3 regions of the Paraburkholderia sp. PREW-6R genome follow, and region 2 is predicted to be linked to each of the others. Evidence: predicted binding sites of a transcription regulator. Region 2 holds the regulator's gene; each other region holds the start of a gene.
What was found. The regulator LexA, encoded in region 2, represses DNA repair genes until DNA is damaged. The targets are predictions, from matches to a motif close to ACTGTATNNNNATACAGT.
Positions count from the first base shown of each region.

Region 1: recA (recombinase RecA) is a predicted target of LexA. The motif match lies at 2,282-2,299, and genes of this name have one in related genera.
Region 3: AAGS40_RS18815 (VRR-NUC domain-containing protein) is a predicted target of LexA. The motif match lies at 1,714-1,731, and genes of this name have one in related genera.

Region 1 covers NZ_CP155073.1:2,778,096-2,784,486, forward strand. Annotated here, with positions in the region: gene AAGS40_RS12120 (DUF2889 domain-containing protein) at 1-177, opposite strand, end outside; gene recX (recombination regulator RecX) at 392-1,120, opposite strand; gene recA (recombinase RecA) at 1,128-2,201, opposite strand; gene AAGS40_RS12135 (response regulator transcription factor) at 2,434-3,213, shown strand; gene AAGS40_RS12140 (sensor histidine kinase N-terminal domain-containing protein) at 3,223-4,758, shown strand; gene AAGS40_RS12145 (MFS transporter) at 4,987-6,391, shown strand, end outside.
Region 2 covers NZ_CP155073.1:1,419,118-1,425,508, forward strand. Annotated here, with positions in the region: gene AAGS40_RS06150 (ABC transporter permease) at 3-890, opposite strand; gene nodI (nodulation factor ABC transporter ATP-binding protein NodI) at 912-1,826, opposite strand; gene AAGS40_RS06160 (universal stress protein) at 2,196-2,660, shown strand; gene AAGS40_RS06165 (DUF2939 domain-containing protein) at 2,726-3,397, opposite strand; gene AAGS40_RS06170 (hypothetical protein) at 3,553-3,900, opposite strand; gene lexA (transcriptional repressor LexA) at 4,129-4,779, opposite strand; gene AAGS40_RS06180 (sulfate ABC transporter substrate-binding protein) at 5,094-6,143, shown strand; partial or broken gene cysT (sulfate ABC transporter permease subunit CysT) at 6,282-6,391, shown strand, end outside.
Region 3 covers NZ_CP155074.1:787,044-793,434, forward strand. Annotated here, with positions in the region: gene AAGS40_RS18800 (lactate utilization protein B) at 1-240, shown strand, start outside; gene AAGS40_RS18805 (LUD domain-containing protein) at 227-811, shown strand; gene AAGS40_RS18810 (ureidoglycolate lyase) at 862-1,518, opposite strand; gene AAGS40_RS18815 (VRR-NUC domain-containing protein) at 1,770-3,530, shown strand; gene AAGS40_RS18820 (ATP-dependent DNA helicase) at 3,527-5,788, shown strand; gene AAGS40_RS18825 (mechanosensitive ion channel domain-containing protein) at 5,821-6,391, opposite strand, start outside.

The DNA.
Region 1 (6,391 bases), 1.4 Mb from region 2:
GAGTTCATGGATCGGCTGACCATTGGGCCGGACCCCCGACGCAAGCACCACGTCGCGCGGTTTCTGGTCGGTCAGGCATGCTTCCACATCCCACAGGCCATCCGCTCGCTCATAAGCTTCCGCTCTGATTGCGCGACGGTGGCGCAATTGTCGGGACACGGGCTGGGAGAGCGGCATGGGAAGGGAAAGGCCGGATTGGAAAACCCACGAATTTTAGCATACTGGGTATTTGGGACAGGCCAAACGCGCAGGCCTTCGTGCGTCAGCCTGGATGCGGGATACCTTGCGCCAAACGGGCTTCGCGGATCGCGCGGCGAGACAGTTCAGTCGGGAGCGCACGCATGCCGACTGGATGCCCGAAACTCGCCAAACAGGACGGCCGAACGGGACGTTATTCTTCAACCCAGTCGTCGTCGATTCCCTTGAGGATTTTGCCGATCGTGGCGCCGGAGAATCCGCGCGATGCCAGAAAGCGCGCCTGCTTCGCCCTGTCCGCCTGCGTATGCGGCAGTTCGCCGAATTTCTTGCGCCATACCGCCTGAGCGCGGGCAAGTTCGGTTTCGCGCAATTGCGCGCTAGCCTCTTCTACCAGCGTCGGGTCCACCGCATGCTGCTTCAGTTCGCCGACGATCCGGCTCGCGCCCAGCCGCGACGAGCGGCGATGAATCAGACTCTCCGCGAAACGCGAATCGGACAGCCAGTTCTCCGCTTCGAGTTGATCGAGCAACGTGTCGAGCGAATCGCTTTCTTCAACGAACGGTTTCAACTTGCGCGACAGTTCAGCGCGACTATATTCGCGGCGCGACAGGTAGCCGAGTGCGCGACCTTTTAGCGACCGTGCCGGGCGTTGGGATTTCCTGGTGTCGTCTTGCCCGGGCTTCGTTTCGCCGGGGACACGACGCGAGCGTGTGTAGGTGGTCTCCGAAGAGCCCGAGCCAGCAGGTGGAGAGGTCTGAAAGTGCGCACGCTGAGGGCTGCGGCCCGCAGCGCGGTCGTGTGCATCGAACGATTCAAATGGATCGGCCTGGTCTAAAGCCGGATTATCTGGATCGTTCTCACCTTCACGCAGGGCCGCCGCACTGCGTCCGGTATCAGACAGCGGCCAACCCTTGCGTGTCACGTGATAGTTACTCTTCGTCCGCGACTTCGGCGCCTGCGCCGGTCACGGCTTCCGCCATGGCGTTCACGCCGAGCGATTCGCGAATGCGATTTTCGATTTCACGAGCGATGTCCGGATTTTCGCGCAGGAATTCGCGCGCATTGTCCTTGCCCTGACCAATCCGTTCGCCGTTGTAGCTATACCAGGCGCCGGCCTTGTCGACGATCTTGGCCGATACGCCCAGGTCGATAACTTCGCCCTGGCGCGAGATACCTTCGCCGTACAGAATGTCGAAAATCGCTTCGCGGAAAGGCGGCGACACCTTGTTCTTCACGACCTTCACGCGGGTTTCATTGCCGATCACTTCATCATTCTTCTTGATCGAACCGATCCGGCGAATGTCCAGGCGCACCGACGCGTAAAACTTCAGCGCGTTACCACCGGTGGTGGTTTCCGGATTGCCGAACATCACGCCGATCTTCATGCGGATCTGGTTGATGAAGATGACGAGGCAGTTCGTGCGTTTGATCGTGCCGGTCAGCTTGCGCAGCGCCTGCGACATCAGGCGCGCTTGCAAACCCGGCAGCGAGTCGCCCATTTCGCCTTCGATTTCCGCTTTCGGCACGAGTGCCGCGACCGAGTCGATCACGATCATGTCGATCGAGCCCGAACGCACCAGCGCGTCCGCGATTTCGAGCGCCTGTTCGCCTGTGTCCGGCTGCGAAACCAGCAGATCGTTCACGTTCACGCCGAGCTTGCCCGCGTACTGGATATCCAGCGCGTGTTCCGCGTCGATAAACGCTGCCGTGCCACCCAGCTTTTGCATTTCCGCGACGACTTGCAGCGTCAGCGTGGTTTTACCCGACGATTCCGGACCATAAATCTCAACCACACGGCCACGCGGCAAACCGCCGACGCCCAGCGCGATGTCGAGTCCGAGCGATCCGGTTGAGACCACCTGGATGTCTTCGACCACCTCACCTGCGCCGAGCCGCATGACCGACCCTTTGCCGAACTGTTTTTCGATCTGCGCGAGTGCGGCAGCCAGTGCCTTGCTCTTTTCAGCAGTCAGTCCAGCCGAGCCTTTCTTGCTTTCTTCCATGAATCGTCCTTTGCTATGATGAACGGCGTCTGAGGCAGGTGTGCGGCGCGTTTTTAGCGGACAGCACACGAAACTCAGACACTGTATAAAAAAACAGTAGTTTTGGCAAGCGCGATTCTCATGCGAACACGCATTTTTACTGTCGTGCTGCCCGGAACTACCCAAATTATTTTCGGAGACCGCTGTGCGCCGCGGGGACACCCAAAGTGCCGGCAAGGCAGGCTGACGCATCATGCGAATTCTGATTGCCGAAGACGACAGCATACTCGCGGACGGTCTGGTTCGATCACTCCGCCAATCGGCCTATGCCGTCGATCATGTGAAGAACGGCGTCGAAGCCGACACCGCCCTTTCCATGCAGACGTTCGACCTGTTGATCCTCGATCTGGGCCTGCCGCGCATGTCCGGCCTCGACGTGCTGCGCCGCCTGCGCGCCCGCAATTCGAACCTGCCGGTGCTGATTCTGACCGCGGCGGACAGCGTCGACGAACGCGTCAAAGGTCTTGATCTGGGCGCCGACGATTACATGGCCAAACCCTTTGCGCTGAACGAGCTGGAAGCGCGCGTGCGCGCGTTGACCCGGCGCGGCGCGGGTGGCGGCCCGACAGTCGTGCGGCACGGCTCGCTTTCGTTCGACCAGGTTGGCCGGATCGCCTATGTCAACGAGCAGGTGATCGACCTGTCGGCGCGCGAACTCGGCTTGCTCGAAGTACTGTTGCAACGAATCGGCCGGCTGGTTTCGAAGGAGCAACTCGTCGACCATCTGTGCGAATGGGGCGAGGAAGTGAGCAATAACGCAATCGAGGTATATGTGCACCGGCTGCGCAGGAAAATCGAGCCGAGCGGCGTGCGCATCATCACTGTGCGCGGCCTCGGCTATTGCCTCGAGAAGGCCGCTTCGCCGGCGGCTGTGAGCGCCGCCGCCCTTGCCGCGCAGGCGCAGGCCGCCGAGCCCGAACCGCCTGCCGCGCCTTCGCCGGGCGCGCCGCCGGCGAGTCATCACTACAAGTAGAGCGCACTCATGTCCGCACGCGCAGATCGCGCCACGGCGCGCGCGGCGGACCTGGACGAGGCGCGCGACGAGCGCTACGCCAATCCATTCGCGCCGCCGGACGAAACCGAGGCCGCCGAAGCGCGCCCGCGCTCGCTGTTCGGCGAGATTCTCGACTGGATGCTGGCCCCGCTGCTGCTGTTATGGCCGATGAGTCTCGCGGTCACTTATCTGGTCGCCAAGTCGATCGCGAACGGGCCGTTCGACCGCGCGCTCGAAACCGACGCCTATGTGCTGGCACGTCAGATTCATCCGGTGAACGGGGTGGCGGAACTGTCGCTGCCCGACTCCACGCGAGACTTTCTGCGCGCGGACAACGTGGACAGCGTTTTCTATCAGGTGCTCGGCACGCGCGGCGAACTGGTGGGCGGCGAGCGGGACATGCCGCTGCCCCATGAAGAGGACCGCCCGCAGCCCGGCCTCGTCGAATTTCGCGACGATGTGCTGCGCGGCAACGACATCCGCGTCGCCTATACGACTGTCGAGTTTCCGCAGACGGCCGGCGCGCAGCCCGTGCTGGTCCAGGTAGCGGAAACGCTCGACAAGCGCAGCCAGCTCGCCAACGACATCATCAAAGGCGTGATCCTGCCGCAGTTCGTGATTCTGCCGCTCGCCATCCTGCTGGTCTGGTTCGGCCTGTCACGCGGACTGGCGCCGCTGCACGCGCTGCAGGCGCATATCCGCGCGCGCCGCCCGGACGATCTCTCGCCGCTCGAGGCGCGTCGCGCGCCGCCGGAAATCGAGCCGCTCGTCACGTCATTCAACGATCTGCTGACGCGCCTCGAACAGAATATGGAATTGCAGAAACGTTTCATCGCCGACGCCGCGCATCAGATGAAAACCCCGCTGGCCGGGCTGCGCACCCAGGCTGAGCTCGCGCTTCGGCAGGAGGCGTCGGCGGAGGTTCACCGCTCACTCGAACAGATCGCCACGAGTTCGGAACAGGCGGCGCGGCTCGTCACGCAACTGCTCGCGCTGGCGCGCGCTGAAAACCGCATGTCGGGCCAGATTTTCAGTCCCGTCGACGTGACCGACGTGGCGCGCAGCGCCGTGCGCGACTGGGTTCAGGCTGCGCTCGCCAAGCAGATGGATCTCGGCTATGAAGCGCCGGACGAGCACGTCGACGTGGACGGCAACCCGGTCATGCTGCGCGAAATGCTGTCGAACCTGATCGACAACGCGATCCGCTATACGCCGCCGGGCGGCCGCATCACGGTACGCGTGCGGCAGGACCCCGCGAAGCGGCGCGTCCATCTCGAAGTGGAAGACACCGGTCCCGGCATTCCCGTCGCCGAACGCTCGCGGGTCATCGAGCGCTTCTACCGCATTCTCGGACGCGAAGGTGACGGGAGCGGACTCGGCCTCGCCATCGTCCGCGAGATCGCGACGATGCATGGTGGCGAGCTGACCATCGACGACAACGTCTACCAAAGCATGCCCCGGCTCGCAGGTACGCTCGTGCGTGTCAGTCTGAGCGTGCGTCCGGTGGCACCGGACTTACCCTAACGAGTCCGTCAAACTTAATTCCCAAATCGGCAACTTGAACGACGATAGATGGGTTTTCCGAATAGATAAAATCGATATCAAGAATATTAGAAGCGTTGGCCCGGCCGTCGAGGTATTCGCGCTCCGCCTTGAAACGTCAGTACGCCGTAAGTTTCCACTCCAATAATCGGTTGCACGGAGACGCCCTTCCGGCGAACCGCGTGCAGATCAAAATATTGGAGACGACATATGGCAACCGTTGGCGGGCAAATCTCGCATGTGCCGATGACGAGCGCTGAGAAGCGGGTGATCTTCGCATCGTCGCTCGGTACGATTTTCGAGTGGTATGACTTCTTCCTGGCCGGCTCGCTTGCGGCCTTCATCAGCAAAAGCTTTTTCTCCGGCGTGAACCCCACGGCGGCTTTCATCTTCACCCTTCTGAGCTTTGCCGCCGGCTTTGCGGTGCGACCGTTCGGCGCAATCGTATTCGGACGCCTCGGCGATCTGGTCGGCCGCAAGTACACGTTCCTCGTCACGATTCTGATCATGGGCCTGTCGACGTTCCTCGTCGGCTTCCTGCCGGGTTATGCGTCGATCGGAATGGCTTCGCCGGTCATCTTCATCGCGATGCGCATGCTGCAAGGTCTCGCGCTCGGCGGCGAGTATGGCGGCGCTGCGACCTATGTGGCCGAACATGCGCCGCCGGGACGGCGCGGCTTCTACACGTCCTGGATTCAGGCGACCGCCACGCTGGGCCTGTTCCTGTCGCTGCTCGTGATTCTCGGCGTGCGCACGGCGCTCGGCGAGGACACATTTGGCGTGTGGGGCTGGCGCATTCCGTTCATCGCATCGATCATCCTGCTGGCCGTGTCGGTGTGGATTCGTCTGCAACTGCACGAGTCGCCGGTGTTCGAGCGCATCAAGGCCGAAGGCAAGACCTCTAAAAAGCCGCTGACCGAAGCGTTTGCCGAATGGAAGAACCTGAAGATCGTGATTCTCGCGCTGATCGGCCTCACCGCCGGTCAGGCCGTGGTCTGGTACACCGGCCAGTTCTACACGCTGTTTTTCCTGACGCAAACGCTGAAGGTGGACGGCAGCAGCGCCAACATCATGATTGCGATCGCGCTGCTGATCGGCACGCCCTTCTTCCTGTTCTTCGGCTCGCTGTCGGACCGTATTGGCCGCAAGCCGATCATCATGGCAGGTCTCCTGATCGCCGCATGCACGTACTTCCCGCTGTTCAAGGCGCTGACGCACTATGCCAACCCTGCGCTGGATGCGGCAAGCGCCAGGGCGCCGATCGTCGTGATCGCCAATCCGGACGAGTGCTCGTTCCAGTTCAACCCGGTGGGCACGTCCAAATTCACGAGTTCGTGCGACATCGCGAAAGCCGCACTGTCGAAGGCCGGCCTGAACTACGAGAACGTGGCCGCGCCGGCAGGCACGTTGGCGCAGATCAAGGTTGGCGATACCGTGATCAGCACGTATGACGGCAAGTCCGCCGACGCGAAAGACCAGGGCAAGGTGTTCGACAAGACGCTGGCGACGACGCTCAAGTCCGCGGGTTATCCGTCCAAGGCCGATCCGTCGCAGATCAACTGGCCAATGAGCGTCGCGATCCTGACGATCATGATGATCTACGTAACGATGGTTT
Region 2 (6,391 bases):
GCTCATTTCATCATCCTGCGCCGGAACAGGATCGCTGACACGATGAAGCCGCCCACCGCGTAGAACATCAGCACGGCCACGTGCAACAGTGCGTGATTCACCGGGCGCGCGAGCATGGCCGGACGGATCAGATCGACCGCATGTGAAAGCGGCAACAGCTGCGTAGCCACGCGCGCAGCGGCCGGCAACTGGGAAACCGGGAAGAACACGCCGGAGAGCAACATCATCGGCGTCAGCACGAGCGTCTGGTAGAACATGAAAAAGTCATACGACGGCGCGAGCGCCGTCACCACCATTGCCGCGCTCGAAAACGCGAGTCCGGTCAGCACGATCACTGGCAGCGCGAGCAGCATCGACGGAAAGTTCGCATAGCCGAGCGCGCCGGCCACGAGCATGATCGCCGCGCCCGAGAGCACCGACTTGCTGGCCGCCCACACCACCTCACCGAGCACGATGTCGCCGAGCGCGAGCGGCGTATGCATGATCGCTTCCCATGTGCGTTGCACATGCATGCGCGAGAAGCCCGAATACATCGACTCGAAACTCGCCGACATCATCACGCTCGACGCCACGGTGCCGGCCGCGAGAAACGCGATGTACGACACGCCGTCGACATGTCCGACCATCAATCCGAGTCCGAAGCCCAGGCCGAACAGATAGATCATCGGGTCGGCCAGATTGCCGAACATCGACGCGATGGCGAGTTTTCTCCACACGAGATAGTTGCGACGCCATACCGCGATCCAGTTGACTGCGTTCGCCGGCAACGCGGCGAAGGGCGTTTGCGCGGACGGCGCGTGGCTGGGTGCGGTGTCTGCGGTGCAGTCGGGCGATGGTTCGGGTGCGCTGTTCCGTGTGCTTTCGCGCCTGTCGTATGAGCGTGCGTCCATGCGGGTCTCGGTGTTGGCGTATCAATCCTGCATTTCACGGCCTGTGAGCCGCAGAAATACATCTTCAAGGTTTGCCGGGCGGTGCAGGTAGCGCAGATCGGTACGCCGCTTCAGACGTGCGTGCACAGGCTGCGCATCGTTCACATAGCAGAAGAGCGTTTCTCCGCTGATTTCGGTTCGTTCGACCAGCGGTGCCAGCTCGTCGCGCAGCGCGAGCGGATCAGGACCGAAAATCTCAATCACATCGCAACCGATTTCGGACGCGATCAGCTCGCCCGGCGCGCCTTCCGCGATCTTGCGACCTTCTTCGATCACACATAGACGATGACACAGGCGTTCGGCTTCTTCCATGAAATGCGTGGTGAGCAAAATGGTCTTGCCGCGTGCGAGCAGCGAGCGCAGGCGCTCCCAGATCAGATGCCGTGCCTGCGGATCGAGCCCGGTGGTCGGCTCGTCCATAATCAGCACGTCCGGATCGTTGACGAGTGCGCGGGCAAGCGTGAGGCGCCGTTTCATGCCGCCCGAGAGTTCGCTGACGCGCGCGTCAGCCTTGGACTCGAGCCGCGCGAATTCGAGCAAGGGCGGCACCCTGTCCCGGCACTGCGCGGCGGACAGTCCGAAATAGCGGCCAAACACGAGCAGGTTCTCGCGCACCGTAAAGTCGGGGTCGAGATTATCGAATTGAGGGACGACGCCGACGCGCGTTCGGGCGAGCCGTGCGCGGTCCGGAATCGGTTCGCCGCACAGGCGGATCGCGCCGGCGTCGGGCGCGGCGATACCCAGCAGCATGCGCAGGGTCGTGGTCTTGCCGGCGCCGTTCGGGCCAAGCAGCCCGAAACATTCGCCGGCATCGACGTGGAACGACAGACCGTCTACGACCGTTTTGTCGCCGTAGCGCTTTCTGACGTTCTGAAACTGGATGGCAACTTCGGACATGGAACGAAAGTCTCCTGGGCTGACCGGGGTAAGCGTCGGTGCGCTTCGTCCAGTCGTCTGCGTGATGGTTGCTGAAGATGCAGATGCAGATGCAACTGTAAAGCGGTTCGCACCACGGCGGCGCCAGGGTTGCGTAGCGTGGCGTGCCGGCCGTCGCGCAGCGCCGCAAACCGCCGAGCGCGGGTGCTTCACCCTGCGCGGTAAGGAGGGCTGGCGGGCCGGCCGCCAGCGTGGGAAAAAGTCCGCGGGCCGGGCCGCATGTGTCTGGCGTCTGGCGGCGCACACCTGGCGTTTTCCATCCCTTGCAAGCTGAATTGCGGCGCACCATGATTGATTGACAACGCGCGCTTTGCGCGAAGGGAGAAAATCATGGCGAGCTACCAAAAAATCCTGCTGTGCTACGACGGCTCGCGCGAGGGCCGCAAGGCGTTACGCTGCGGCGCGGACTTGGCCTTGGACCTCAAAGCGGAGACGCATTTACTGTCTGTCGTCGATATGCGTTCGAGCATTGCGCAAAGCGCGGGCCTGCTGACCGACGTCGCCTGCGGCAGCTTCGAGAAAACCGCGCGCGATATTCTTCAGGAGGGCGTGGACTGGCTGACCGAGCGAGGGGTGACCGCGCAGGGCCACTTCGCATTCGGCCACCCGATCGACGAAATCGCAAATCTTGCGAACGAGTTGCATGTCGACCTCGTAGTGGTTGGCCACCGTTGCCGTACCGGCTTATCGCGATGGTGGATGGGCGCGGGGAACACGCCGCTGCTCGACCGTATATCGTGCAGCATTCTGGTGGCGTGCTCTTCGGCACAGGAGCAACAGCAGGCGGCGGCCTGACGGCTGGATTGCACTGCTGCCTACGGCGCGCTCCGGAAGCTCCAGAGCGCGCGGATTTCAAAGACTTATTCGTTCAGGTTGACTGCCGCCAGTTTCCACGTGAACAGGCCTTCGCGCTGGAAGATCGCCGAATAACGCGCGTCGCCCGCGCCGTGCTGGTAGGTGACCACAAATTCATTGATGCCCCGATAGCCAGCCGTGGTTTGCGGCGGCTGCGGCGGCGTGTTGCTGTTGGCGGCTGGATTGTCGGCCATGTTGTTGCCCGCGCCATTGCCAATGCCATTGTTCGCCGCGCCGTTGCTTGAATTGTTGCCTGCAGCGGGGCCGGCTGGCGTCACCGGCGTCGCCGCCTGCGGATTGTCGGCCGGCGACGACGATAACGGCGGCGCCTGCGGCCGCTCGCCAGGGTTGCCACGCGGCGGCATCCCATTGAGCAACGCGGCGACGCCATCCGGTGTGGCGTAGGCGTCCACCAGCGGACCGACCAGCGCTACGCCGATCATCGCGCCAATCGCAGCCAACGGATTGCCATTGCTCTGCGCGTCGAGCCGCCGGGTCAAAAGTGCGGTCACCTGCTGCTTGAGGCTGTCGCGCAAGGCCGGAAAATCGACGTACTGGTTCACGGTTGCCGCGTCGCGAGCGTCCGCAGCGCGTTTGAGGTTATTCAACGCAATATACGGCGACGCATAACCCAGCCCTAACGCCGCGATCACCACGACCGCAACCAGCGCGGCCATAAGCGCGCGCTTTGTGCCACGCCTCGTGCCAGGACTCGTGCTTGTTGGAACTGTCATCGAATGACACTCTCCGTGAGGTGGGATCTAACGTGGACCTCGACCACGCCAAAACGATCCCTTACCTACCAGTCCCGGTTCGTTGATTGCCGCCGTGCTCAGGATTCGAACACCGCGCCGTGCACGTTGGCTTCGTCTGCGATGCAGCGGTCGATCATCCGGCATACCGCGTCCATCGTGCCGACCATGATGAGCCGCGACGGCCCGTGATAGACCCGAACCGGCGCCCGGCGCGTGGGCTCGGCCGTGTTCAGGCCGGAGTTCAACGATACCCGGGCAAAGGCCGGCAGCGCGGACGGCAGCATGGGCATCGCGACGTCAGGCTGATCGAACAGCGAAGGCGTGCTCACGTTGGATGCGCCAGTCAACGAGCAGGGCACGAGCTTGCGCAGATGGCGCAGGCGACCAAACTGGCGAAAGGGCAGCAGGCGGGCAAGACGTTCCATGAGACTCTCCAGGCAATTCAACGTTGAGGCAACTGTGTTCGGCGAAGCCGAGCACCAGGCAGGGCAGCGAGCGGCAGGCTAGCGGCGCCGGGCAAACGGGATTCGATCAGTAATGAAGCAGGCGACAATGACGGGAAAAGGGTGACGATTGCCAGCCGACGACCGATCCATAACCAACCATCGCAAACTCGCGGTCGGCACCACCAGCAAGCCGCAAAAGCCGCTGCTTTAAAACTCGCCAGGCCGGATCAGACCGACGGCGATCCCTTCGAGCGCAAACTCCGCGCTGCCGGTTTCGACGAAGATATTCTCGTAATCAGGGTTCTCGGCAATCAGTTCCAGCCCGTTGGGCCGGCGCTTCAGGCGTTTGACGGTCACGTCGTCGCCGAGACGGGCAATGATGATCTGGCCGTCTTTCGCCTCGCTCTTCTTCTGGACGGCAAGCAGGTCGCCGTCGAAAATTCCCGCGTCACGCATGGACAGGCCGCGCACCTTCAACAGGTAATCGGGCTTGCTCGAAAACAGCGCCGGGTCACACGCGTAGTGCTGAGAGATATGTTCCTGTGCAAGGATCGGACTGCCCGCCGCGACACGGCCGATGAGTGGCAACGACAGTTGCATGATGCTGGCATGCGGCAACGTGAACTGATGCGGTGCCTCCTCCGGCGTGGACAGCAGGCGGATGCCGCGCGACGCCCCCGCGGCGAGTTCGATCACGCCCTTGCGCGCAAGCGCTCTCAAATGCTCCTCTGCGGAGTTCGCCGAGCTGAACCCAAGTTCGGCGGCGATTTCCGCGCGGGTGGGCGGAAAGCCGGTGCGTTCAATTGCCCGGCGGATCAGATCGAAAACCTGCTGCTGTCGTGCGGTAAGTTTGGTCATGGCGCCACTGTATGGATGAACAGGTGACTGTATTTTTATACAGTATCCGGCGCATTTCAAGCTTTACTTTAAGTTCCTGTCTGCGAGCGACGCAGCAGCGCCGTCCACGGGCGCTCCAGCGGCGGCTTTGATGCATGAACGCCGGCGGCCGCCGTCGTTACCACTTTTCCGTATTAAAACATGAAGAAACATTATTTTTAATGATGTAAGCCGTTCGATAGACTGCTCTGCGGGTCGCTTCTCCAGACAGGTGAGGGCGACACAAAAACACATCACACGCAGCTTCAGCACATCGCAACGCGGAGAAAGTTGGCATGAACCATCAAGGCACGGGGCTGAAAGGCAGAACAGGAAAACTGATCGCGGCGCTCGCATTCTGCGCCGCGGGTGCGGTCGCGGCACTGGGCGCGGCCACCCAGGCGCAGGCGGCGGATACCACGTTGCTGAACGTGTCCTACGATCCGACACGGGAGTTGTATCAGGACGAAAACGCGGCTTTTGGTAAAGCGTGGAAAGCCAGAACGGGCGAGACGATCACGTTCAAACAGTCACATGGCGGTTCTGGCGCGCAGGCTCGCTCGGTGCTCGACGGTTTGCAGGCCGACGTGGTGACGCTGGCGCTTGCCTACGACATCGACGCGCTCGCCAGCAAGGGTCTCATCGACAAGGGCTGGCAGAAGCGTCTGCCGGACAACGCGTCGCCGTACACGTCGACGATCGTGTTTCTGGTGCGCAAGGGCAACCCCAGGCACATCAAGGACTGGGATGACCTCGTCAAACCGGGCGTGTCGATCGTCACACCGAATCCGAAGACTTCGGGCGGCGCGCGCTGGAACTATCTGGCTGCGTGGGTGTACGCCGAACATCAGCCGGGCGGCAACGACCAGAAGGCGAGGGAGTTCGTGGGCAAGCTTTACAAGAACGCCGGCGTGCTGGATTCGGGCGCGCGCGGCGCGACCACCAGCTTCGTGCAGCGCGGCATCGGCGACGTGCTGATCGCGTGGGAAAACGAGGCGTTTCTGTCGCAGAAGGAGTTCGGCGCGGACAAGTTCGAGATCGTAGTGCCGTCGGTGAGCATTCTGGCCGAGCCGCCGGTGGCGGTGGTGGACAAGGTGGTCGACCGGCACGGCACGCGCAAGGTTGCCGAGGCCTATCTGAACTTCCTCTATAGCGAGGAAGGCCAGGAGATCGCCGCGAAAAACTTCTATCGTCCGCGTTCGACCAAAGTGCCGGCCGAGCTGACTGCCAGGTTTCCAAAGCTGAAGCTCTATACGGTCGACGATTCGTTCGGCGGATGGACCAACGCGCAGAAAACGCACTTTGCCGACGGCGGCGTGTTCGATTCGATCTACCAGCCGCAGTGACGCCATGACGGAACTGCGCCGCAGCCGGCGCCGACCGACGCGTCGAGCGTCACACCGGAGCGCGCCCTTGGGCGCGCTTCTGGCCGCTTGGGGCCGGTGGCCGCAACAGGCTGGCATTAACCTGAAAGAGTACCCAGCATGACCACGTTGACCTTCCGAAAACCGAGCGCGTTGCCCGGTTTTGGCCTGACGCTCGGCATCACGGTGGCTTACCTGAGCCTCGTGGTGCTGATTCCGCTTGCGGCGAC
Region 3 (6,391 bases), on a different replicon from region 2:
CACGAAGTGCCGTTCGTCAAGCAGGAAGTGTTGAAGATGGCCGGGCGGCTGCTTGCAAGCCCCACGTTGTACCGCGCAACGGTGTCGTCGATGAGTAGCGCGCTGCGGCGCTTGCCGAATTTCGTTCTGTATAACCCGCTCAATATCTGGGGGCGGCAGCGTGAATTGCCCGAGGCGCCCACGCAGACCTTCCACGCGTGGTACAAAAAGAATCGCGGAGGCGGCAATGGCAACGCGTGAAGCGTTTCTTGCAAAGGTGCGCGCGGCGCAACCGGCCGCGCGGCCAAGGCCCGACGTGCCGCTCTTCGACCCCGTGGGCGGCGATCTGCGCGAGCGTTTCACAGCGGCATTGCAGGCCATGGGCGGCACCTGCGTATATGCGGCCAACGCGAATGAGGTCGCTACGCTGATTCGCGAACGCTTTGGCGAGGCGGCGTCGATTGCGTCGGCGACGTGGGAAGTGACCGGTACGCGCACGTTGACCGCGGACACGGAGCCGGCGTCGTTGCAGGATATCGATGTCGGCGTGGTGCGGGCGCGCTTTGGCGTCGCGGAAACCGGTTCGGTGTGGTTCAGCGAGCGCGAGTACGTGGTCAACGCATTGGGTTACATCGTCCAGCATCTGGTCGTGCTACTGGATCCTGCTGAATTACTCGACGGCTTGCAGGATGTGTACCGCCGCGACGACTTCCGCGAAGCGCGCTATGCGGCGCTCGTGACCGGACCGTCTGCGACAGCGGATATCGAAGGCGTGCTGATTCGCGGCGCGCAGGGCGTACGCTCGCTGACGGTAATGTGGCTCGCCGGGTGAGCAGGCGCCTGGTACGCCGATTTCGATGCCGGCGACGCCGTCGCTCTATTTCAGGCTTTCGCGGCGACGATCGGCGCTTCGAGCAGACAACCGAATTCGCGCGCAAAGTCGACGGAAACGCGCGCATGCACGGCGCCCTGTTTGTCGAAAAAGCGCTGTGTTCCGCTGAGCGTGAACACGCCCTCATGCCAGATGCCCGGATGGATGTAAAGACCCTGTGTTCCGTCGAAGCGGAAGCACACGAAGCTTTCTGGCGCGATGTCGTCGCCGGGTAGCGCGAGCGGCACGTAGAAGGGGCGGCCCTCGAGCGGAAAGAAGAGCTGGCCGCCGTCGGGGTGATAGTTCGCGTGCCACAGCAACATGCGCTCTGGCGCGTTTGCGTGGTCTTCGCGTGCGGCTTCGGGCTCTTTCGCATACGCAAGGATGTAGTTGCCCCCCACGGCCTCATTGCGACCGTACAGAATGTCGCCGCGCCATTCGCTGACGAACGTGCCTTCGGTCGTGCCGGCTTCGTCGCCTGTGCCGGCATCGATGGGCCGCGATCCGGTTGCCGGCCACTGAACGATCTCGATTGTGCAGTCGCCCGGCTCCGCGACGAGTCTGCCGAAATGCTTCAGCGTGGCCGGGGTCGCGTCGACCACGGGCATGGAGACAAGCCGCAGGTCGGGAGGCAGGGCGGGGTTCAGGTAGTCGATGGCTTCGGACATGGGTTTTGAGGTGGGAATCAAGGAACGCTGGACGGCGGCTGGCGTTCAGGTGGGTCGTCTGACGGTTTTACAATTTTATGCTCGATTCGCCGAGCGTTCGAGAGATGAACGAGCCCTGCTGCCAGCCTGAACCTCAAGCGCACAGCCTGGGCACGCGTCGATTCCTTCAACCTGCCACCACTCTTTGCTATCATCACTGTACATCCATACAGGTCCAGCAAATCGCCGTGGCAGCACCATTTCCGCCCGACATGCGCTCCGGCGTTCCTTACTATCTGCAGAACTTCGAGCGCGCGCTTGCGTGGCTCGCCGAGCGCTACGACGATCTGCTCGATGCAGGCGAACGTGGCTTCATGCGCGATTTCGCGGCTTTGCCGCAAGCAGCCCGCGCGCTGCTCGTGCGCATGCTCATGCGTAAAGGCACGCTGTTTCGCGCCAGCCGTCTCGCTTACGACGAGATCGGCTGTCCGCTGCAGGCCGGCACGCCGCTCAGCGCGCTGCGCTGGATCGACACCGAACCCGCGCTGACACTCGACGAGCTGTTCGCGCTCACGCCGCGCGCCGAATTGCTGGTCATTTTCGCGGACACGCTCGCGTTGATTCCCGGCGCAAAGAACCTGCGCAAACCGGAGCTGCTGGACGCGCTGCGCCCGTTCTACGCGGTCGAACGCGAAGCGGGCAGCGAGCCGCAGCATGGCGCGGCGCGCCCGCTTTCGTTGTGGCACGCCGGCACCAGCGACCGCGTCCTGCATGTTGCGATCGCGCCGCTGTGCGAGCGGCTACGGCTGATGTTTTTCGGCAATCTGCGCCAGGAATGGTCGGAGTTCGTCCTCGCCGACCTTGGCATCTTCCAGTACGAAAAAGTGGCGTTCGCCGCGTCGTCGCGCGCGTTCCAGCAGCGTGCCGATGTCGACATCTATCTCGCGCTGCACGCCTGTCGCGAAGCGCTCGACCGGCTGCCGGCCGGCGATCCAGGCGCGGAGCACGAGGCGATCCGTGAACTGGTCACGGCCGTCGGCGCGATTGAAACCTCGAATGCGTGGCTCGAAACACGCCGGGCCAAGCTGCTTTTTCGCATTGGCTACCATTGCGAGCGTCGGCAGCAATGGCCTACCGCGCTTGCTGTGTACGAAACGAGTGCGTGGCCCGGCGCGCGGCACCGGCGCATGCGGGTGCTCGAACGCAGCGAGCGCTTCGACGAAGCGCTCGCGCTCGCGCAGCAGGCCGCGGCATCGCCCGAAAGCGAAGAGGAAGCACAGCGTATCGCGCGCATGCTGCCGCGTTTGCGGCGCAAGCGCGGTGAGACGCCGGTCAGGGCGCCCGCGGCGCGGGCGGTCGAGCGCAGCATGGTGGTGCTGCCAAAGCCGGGCACGCCGCAAGCGGTCGAATACGTCGCACGCGAGCATTTGACGAGCGACACCGCGCCCGTGCATTACGTCGAAAACGCGCTGATCAATTCGCTGTTCGGGCTGCTGTGCTGGGAGCCGGTTTTTGCGGCGCTGCCTGGCGCATTTTTTCATCCGTTCCAGCGCGGTCCCGCCGATCTGCACGCGCCGGACTTTTATACGCGCCGCGCCACGCAATTTGCCGCATGTCTCGCGCAACTCGATGGTGGAGCGTATCGCGAGACCATTCTGCGGCATTGGCACGGCAAGGCCGGCCTGCAATCGCCGTTCGTGTTCTGGGGGCTGCTCACACCGGAGCTGATGACGCTGGCGCTCGATTGCCTGCCGGCCGCGCACCTGAAGCTCTGGTTCGAACGTCTGTTGCGTGACGTGCGCGGCAACCGGTCGGGCTTGCCGGACCTGATCCGCTTCTGGCCGAACGAACGGCGCTATGAACTGATCGAGGTGAAGGGGCCTGGCGACCGTCTGCAGGACAACCAGATTCGCTGGCTTGCCTACTGCGTCGAGCATGGCATGCCGGTTCGCGTGCTGGATGTGCGCTGGGCCGAAGAGGCCATCCCGCAAGACGCCGATCGGGCAATGAGCCCGACCGAGGTGGCCGCATGACCTATATGGTCGCCGTGCGCGCCCTGTGCGAGTTCACCGCAAGGCGCGGCGATCTCGATCTGCGCTTCACGCCCGCGCCCACGTCGCTCGAAGGCATGGCCGGGCACGTCACGGTCGCGGGGCGGCGTGCAGGCGGCTACCAGACCGAAATCACGCTGACGGGCACGCATCGCGGCCTCACGGTGCGCGGCCGCGCGGACGGTTACGATCCGGTGGCGAACCGGCTCGAAGAGGTGAAGACTCATCGCGGCGATCTCGAACGGATGCCCGCGAATCACCGCACGCTGCATTGGGCACAGGCGCTCGTGTACGGGCATTTGATGTGTCGCGCGCGCGGCCTCGCAGACATGACGATCGCGCTGGTGTACTTCGATATCGGCAGCCAGAAGGAAACGCTGCTCACGCAAACGCACAGCGCACGCGATCTGGAGATTTTCTTCGTCGAACAATGCGAGCGCTTTCTCGACTGGGCCGTGCAGGAAGAGGCGCATCGCGCGGCGCGCAACGCGGCGCTCGGTGCGTTGCAGTTCCCGCATGGCCAGTTCCGCAGCGGGCAGCGTGAGCTGGCGGTCTCGGTGTATCGCGCGGCGCGCGACGGCAAGCCATTGATGGCGCAGGCGCCTACGGGCATCGGCAAGACGCTCGCGACGATTTTTCCGTTGCTCAAGGCGTGCGCGTCGGAACAGATCGACCGGGTGTTCTTTCTGACCGCGAAAACGCCGGGCCGCGCACTGGCGCTCGACGCGATCGAAACGCTGCACCGGAGCGCCGTGTTGCCGTTAAGAACGCTCGAACTGGTGGCGCGCGACAAGGCCTGCGAGCATCCGGACAAAGCGTGCAACGGCGAGTCCTGTCCACTTGCGCGCGGTTTCTATGACCGGCTCGACGCGGCGCGCAGCGCGGCGCTCGCCGGCGCCCGCTTGAATCGTGCCGCGGTGCGCGAAGCGGCGCTCGCGCACGAGGTCTGTCCGTATTATCTGGCGCAGGAGCTGACCCGCTGGGCGGACGTGGTGGTCGGCGATTACAACTACTACTTCGACAGCAACGCGATGCTGTACGCGCTCACGCAGATCAACCAGTGGCGCGTCGGCGTGCTGGTGGACGAAGCGCATAATCTGCTCGAGCGCGCGCGCCGCATGTATACGGCGTCACTCGACCAGGGCGCGTTCCGGCTCGCGCGCAAGTCGGCGCCGCCCACGTTGCGCAAACCGCTCGAACGCTTGCAGCGCGAATGGAATGCCGTCAAACGCACGCAGACCCAGACTTACCAGGTCTATCCGGAGGTGCCCGGCAAGCTGCTCGCCGCCGCCCAGAATCTGATCGGCGCGGTCACGGATCAGCTCGCGGAGGCTCCGCTGTCCATCGACGAGGCGTCGCTGCGCTTTTTCTTCGACGCAATGCATTTCGTCGCGCTTGCCGAGCAGTTCGGCGAGCATTCCATGTTCGACATCACCCTCACTCGCGACCTCTTCGCGCCGCGCGACAAAACCAGCGCCACGCTGTGCGTACGCAATGTGATTCCCGCGCCTTTTCTCACGCCGCGCTACGCCGCCGCCCGCACCACGGTGATGTTTTCCGGCACCCTCAATCCGCATCACTTTTATCGCGACACGCTCGGGTTGCCGGCCGACACGCAATGGCTCGACGTGGAGGGGCCGTTCCGGGCAGAGCAGTTGCAGGTGCGCGTGGCAGGCAATGTATCTACGCGTTGGCGTGATCGCGAGCGTTCGCTCGTGCCGATCGTCGATCTGATCGCGCGGCAGTACGCGGCGCAGCCCGGCAATTACCTGGGATTTCTGAGCAGTTTCGACTATCTGCAAAGCGTGGCCGCGTTAATGCGCGAGCGGCATCCGGAGGTGCCGATCTGGACGCAGGAGCCGCGCATGGACGAAGCCGCGCGCGACGCGTTTCTCGCGCGTTTTCGCACGACGAACGAGGGCGTGGGCTTCGCGGTGCTGGGCGGCGCGTTCTCGGAGGGCGTCGATCTGGTTGGGCAGCAGTTGATCGGCGCGTTTATCGCCACGCTCGGTTTGCCGCAGATGAACGAGGTGAACGAGCAGATGCGGCGCACGATGGAGACGAAGTTCGGCAGCGGGTACGACTACATGTATCTGTATCCGGGGCTTCAGAAAGTCGTGCAGGCCGCGGGTCGTGTGATTCGCACCGAGCACGATCAGGGTGTCGTGCATCTGATCGACGACCGCTACCGTCGTCCCGAAGTGCGCCGTCTGTTGCCGCGCTGGTGGGAAGTGCGATAGCGGCCGTGCGGACCGCGTGGCCTGCGATTCCGTTACTCGTGTGGCGAGGTCTGGCCCGGATTGGCGGGCGTGCCCGGACCGCCCGCAGGGGTTGGATCCACCGGCAACTGATCGTCCACTGGCGCGTCACCGGCCTCCTTGGCCGATGCTGACAATGCGTCCGCTGCCGCGTCGGGCTTCGATACCTGTTCCGCCGCCGGGTTCACCGACCCCGCGCGTTGGCTTGCTTCGACACGAGCCGCCACGCTTGCCGGGTCCCACGTGAGCAGATTGCGCTGCGGGTTCGCGATCGCGATGCCGCGCTCGGTAAAGCGGTCGAGAATGCGCCGGTTGAATTCACGCTGCACGCCCCAGCGTGCGCTGTCGCGGCACTGGATCTGGCCGGCCAGCGTGATCGCCGAACCGTCCACCGCGTCCACGCCCCAGAAACTGAAGTCCGACAGAATGCCGTCCTTGAACGCGTCGTCCTGGCGCAGGCCGGCGCCGATTTCCTTGAGCGTGTCGATCGCGCGGTCCACGTCCTGACCGAACACGATGCTGACCTTCACCGCCGCATTGCCCAGGCCGCGATTGGTGTTGTTGACCGTCGACACCGAACTGAAT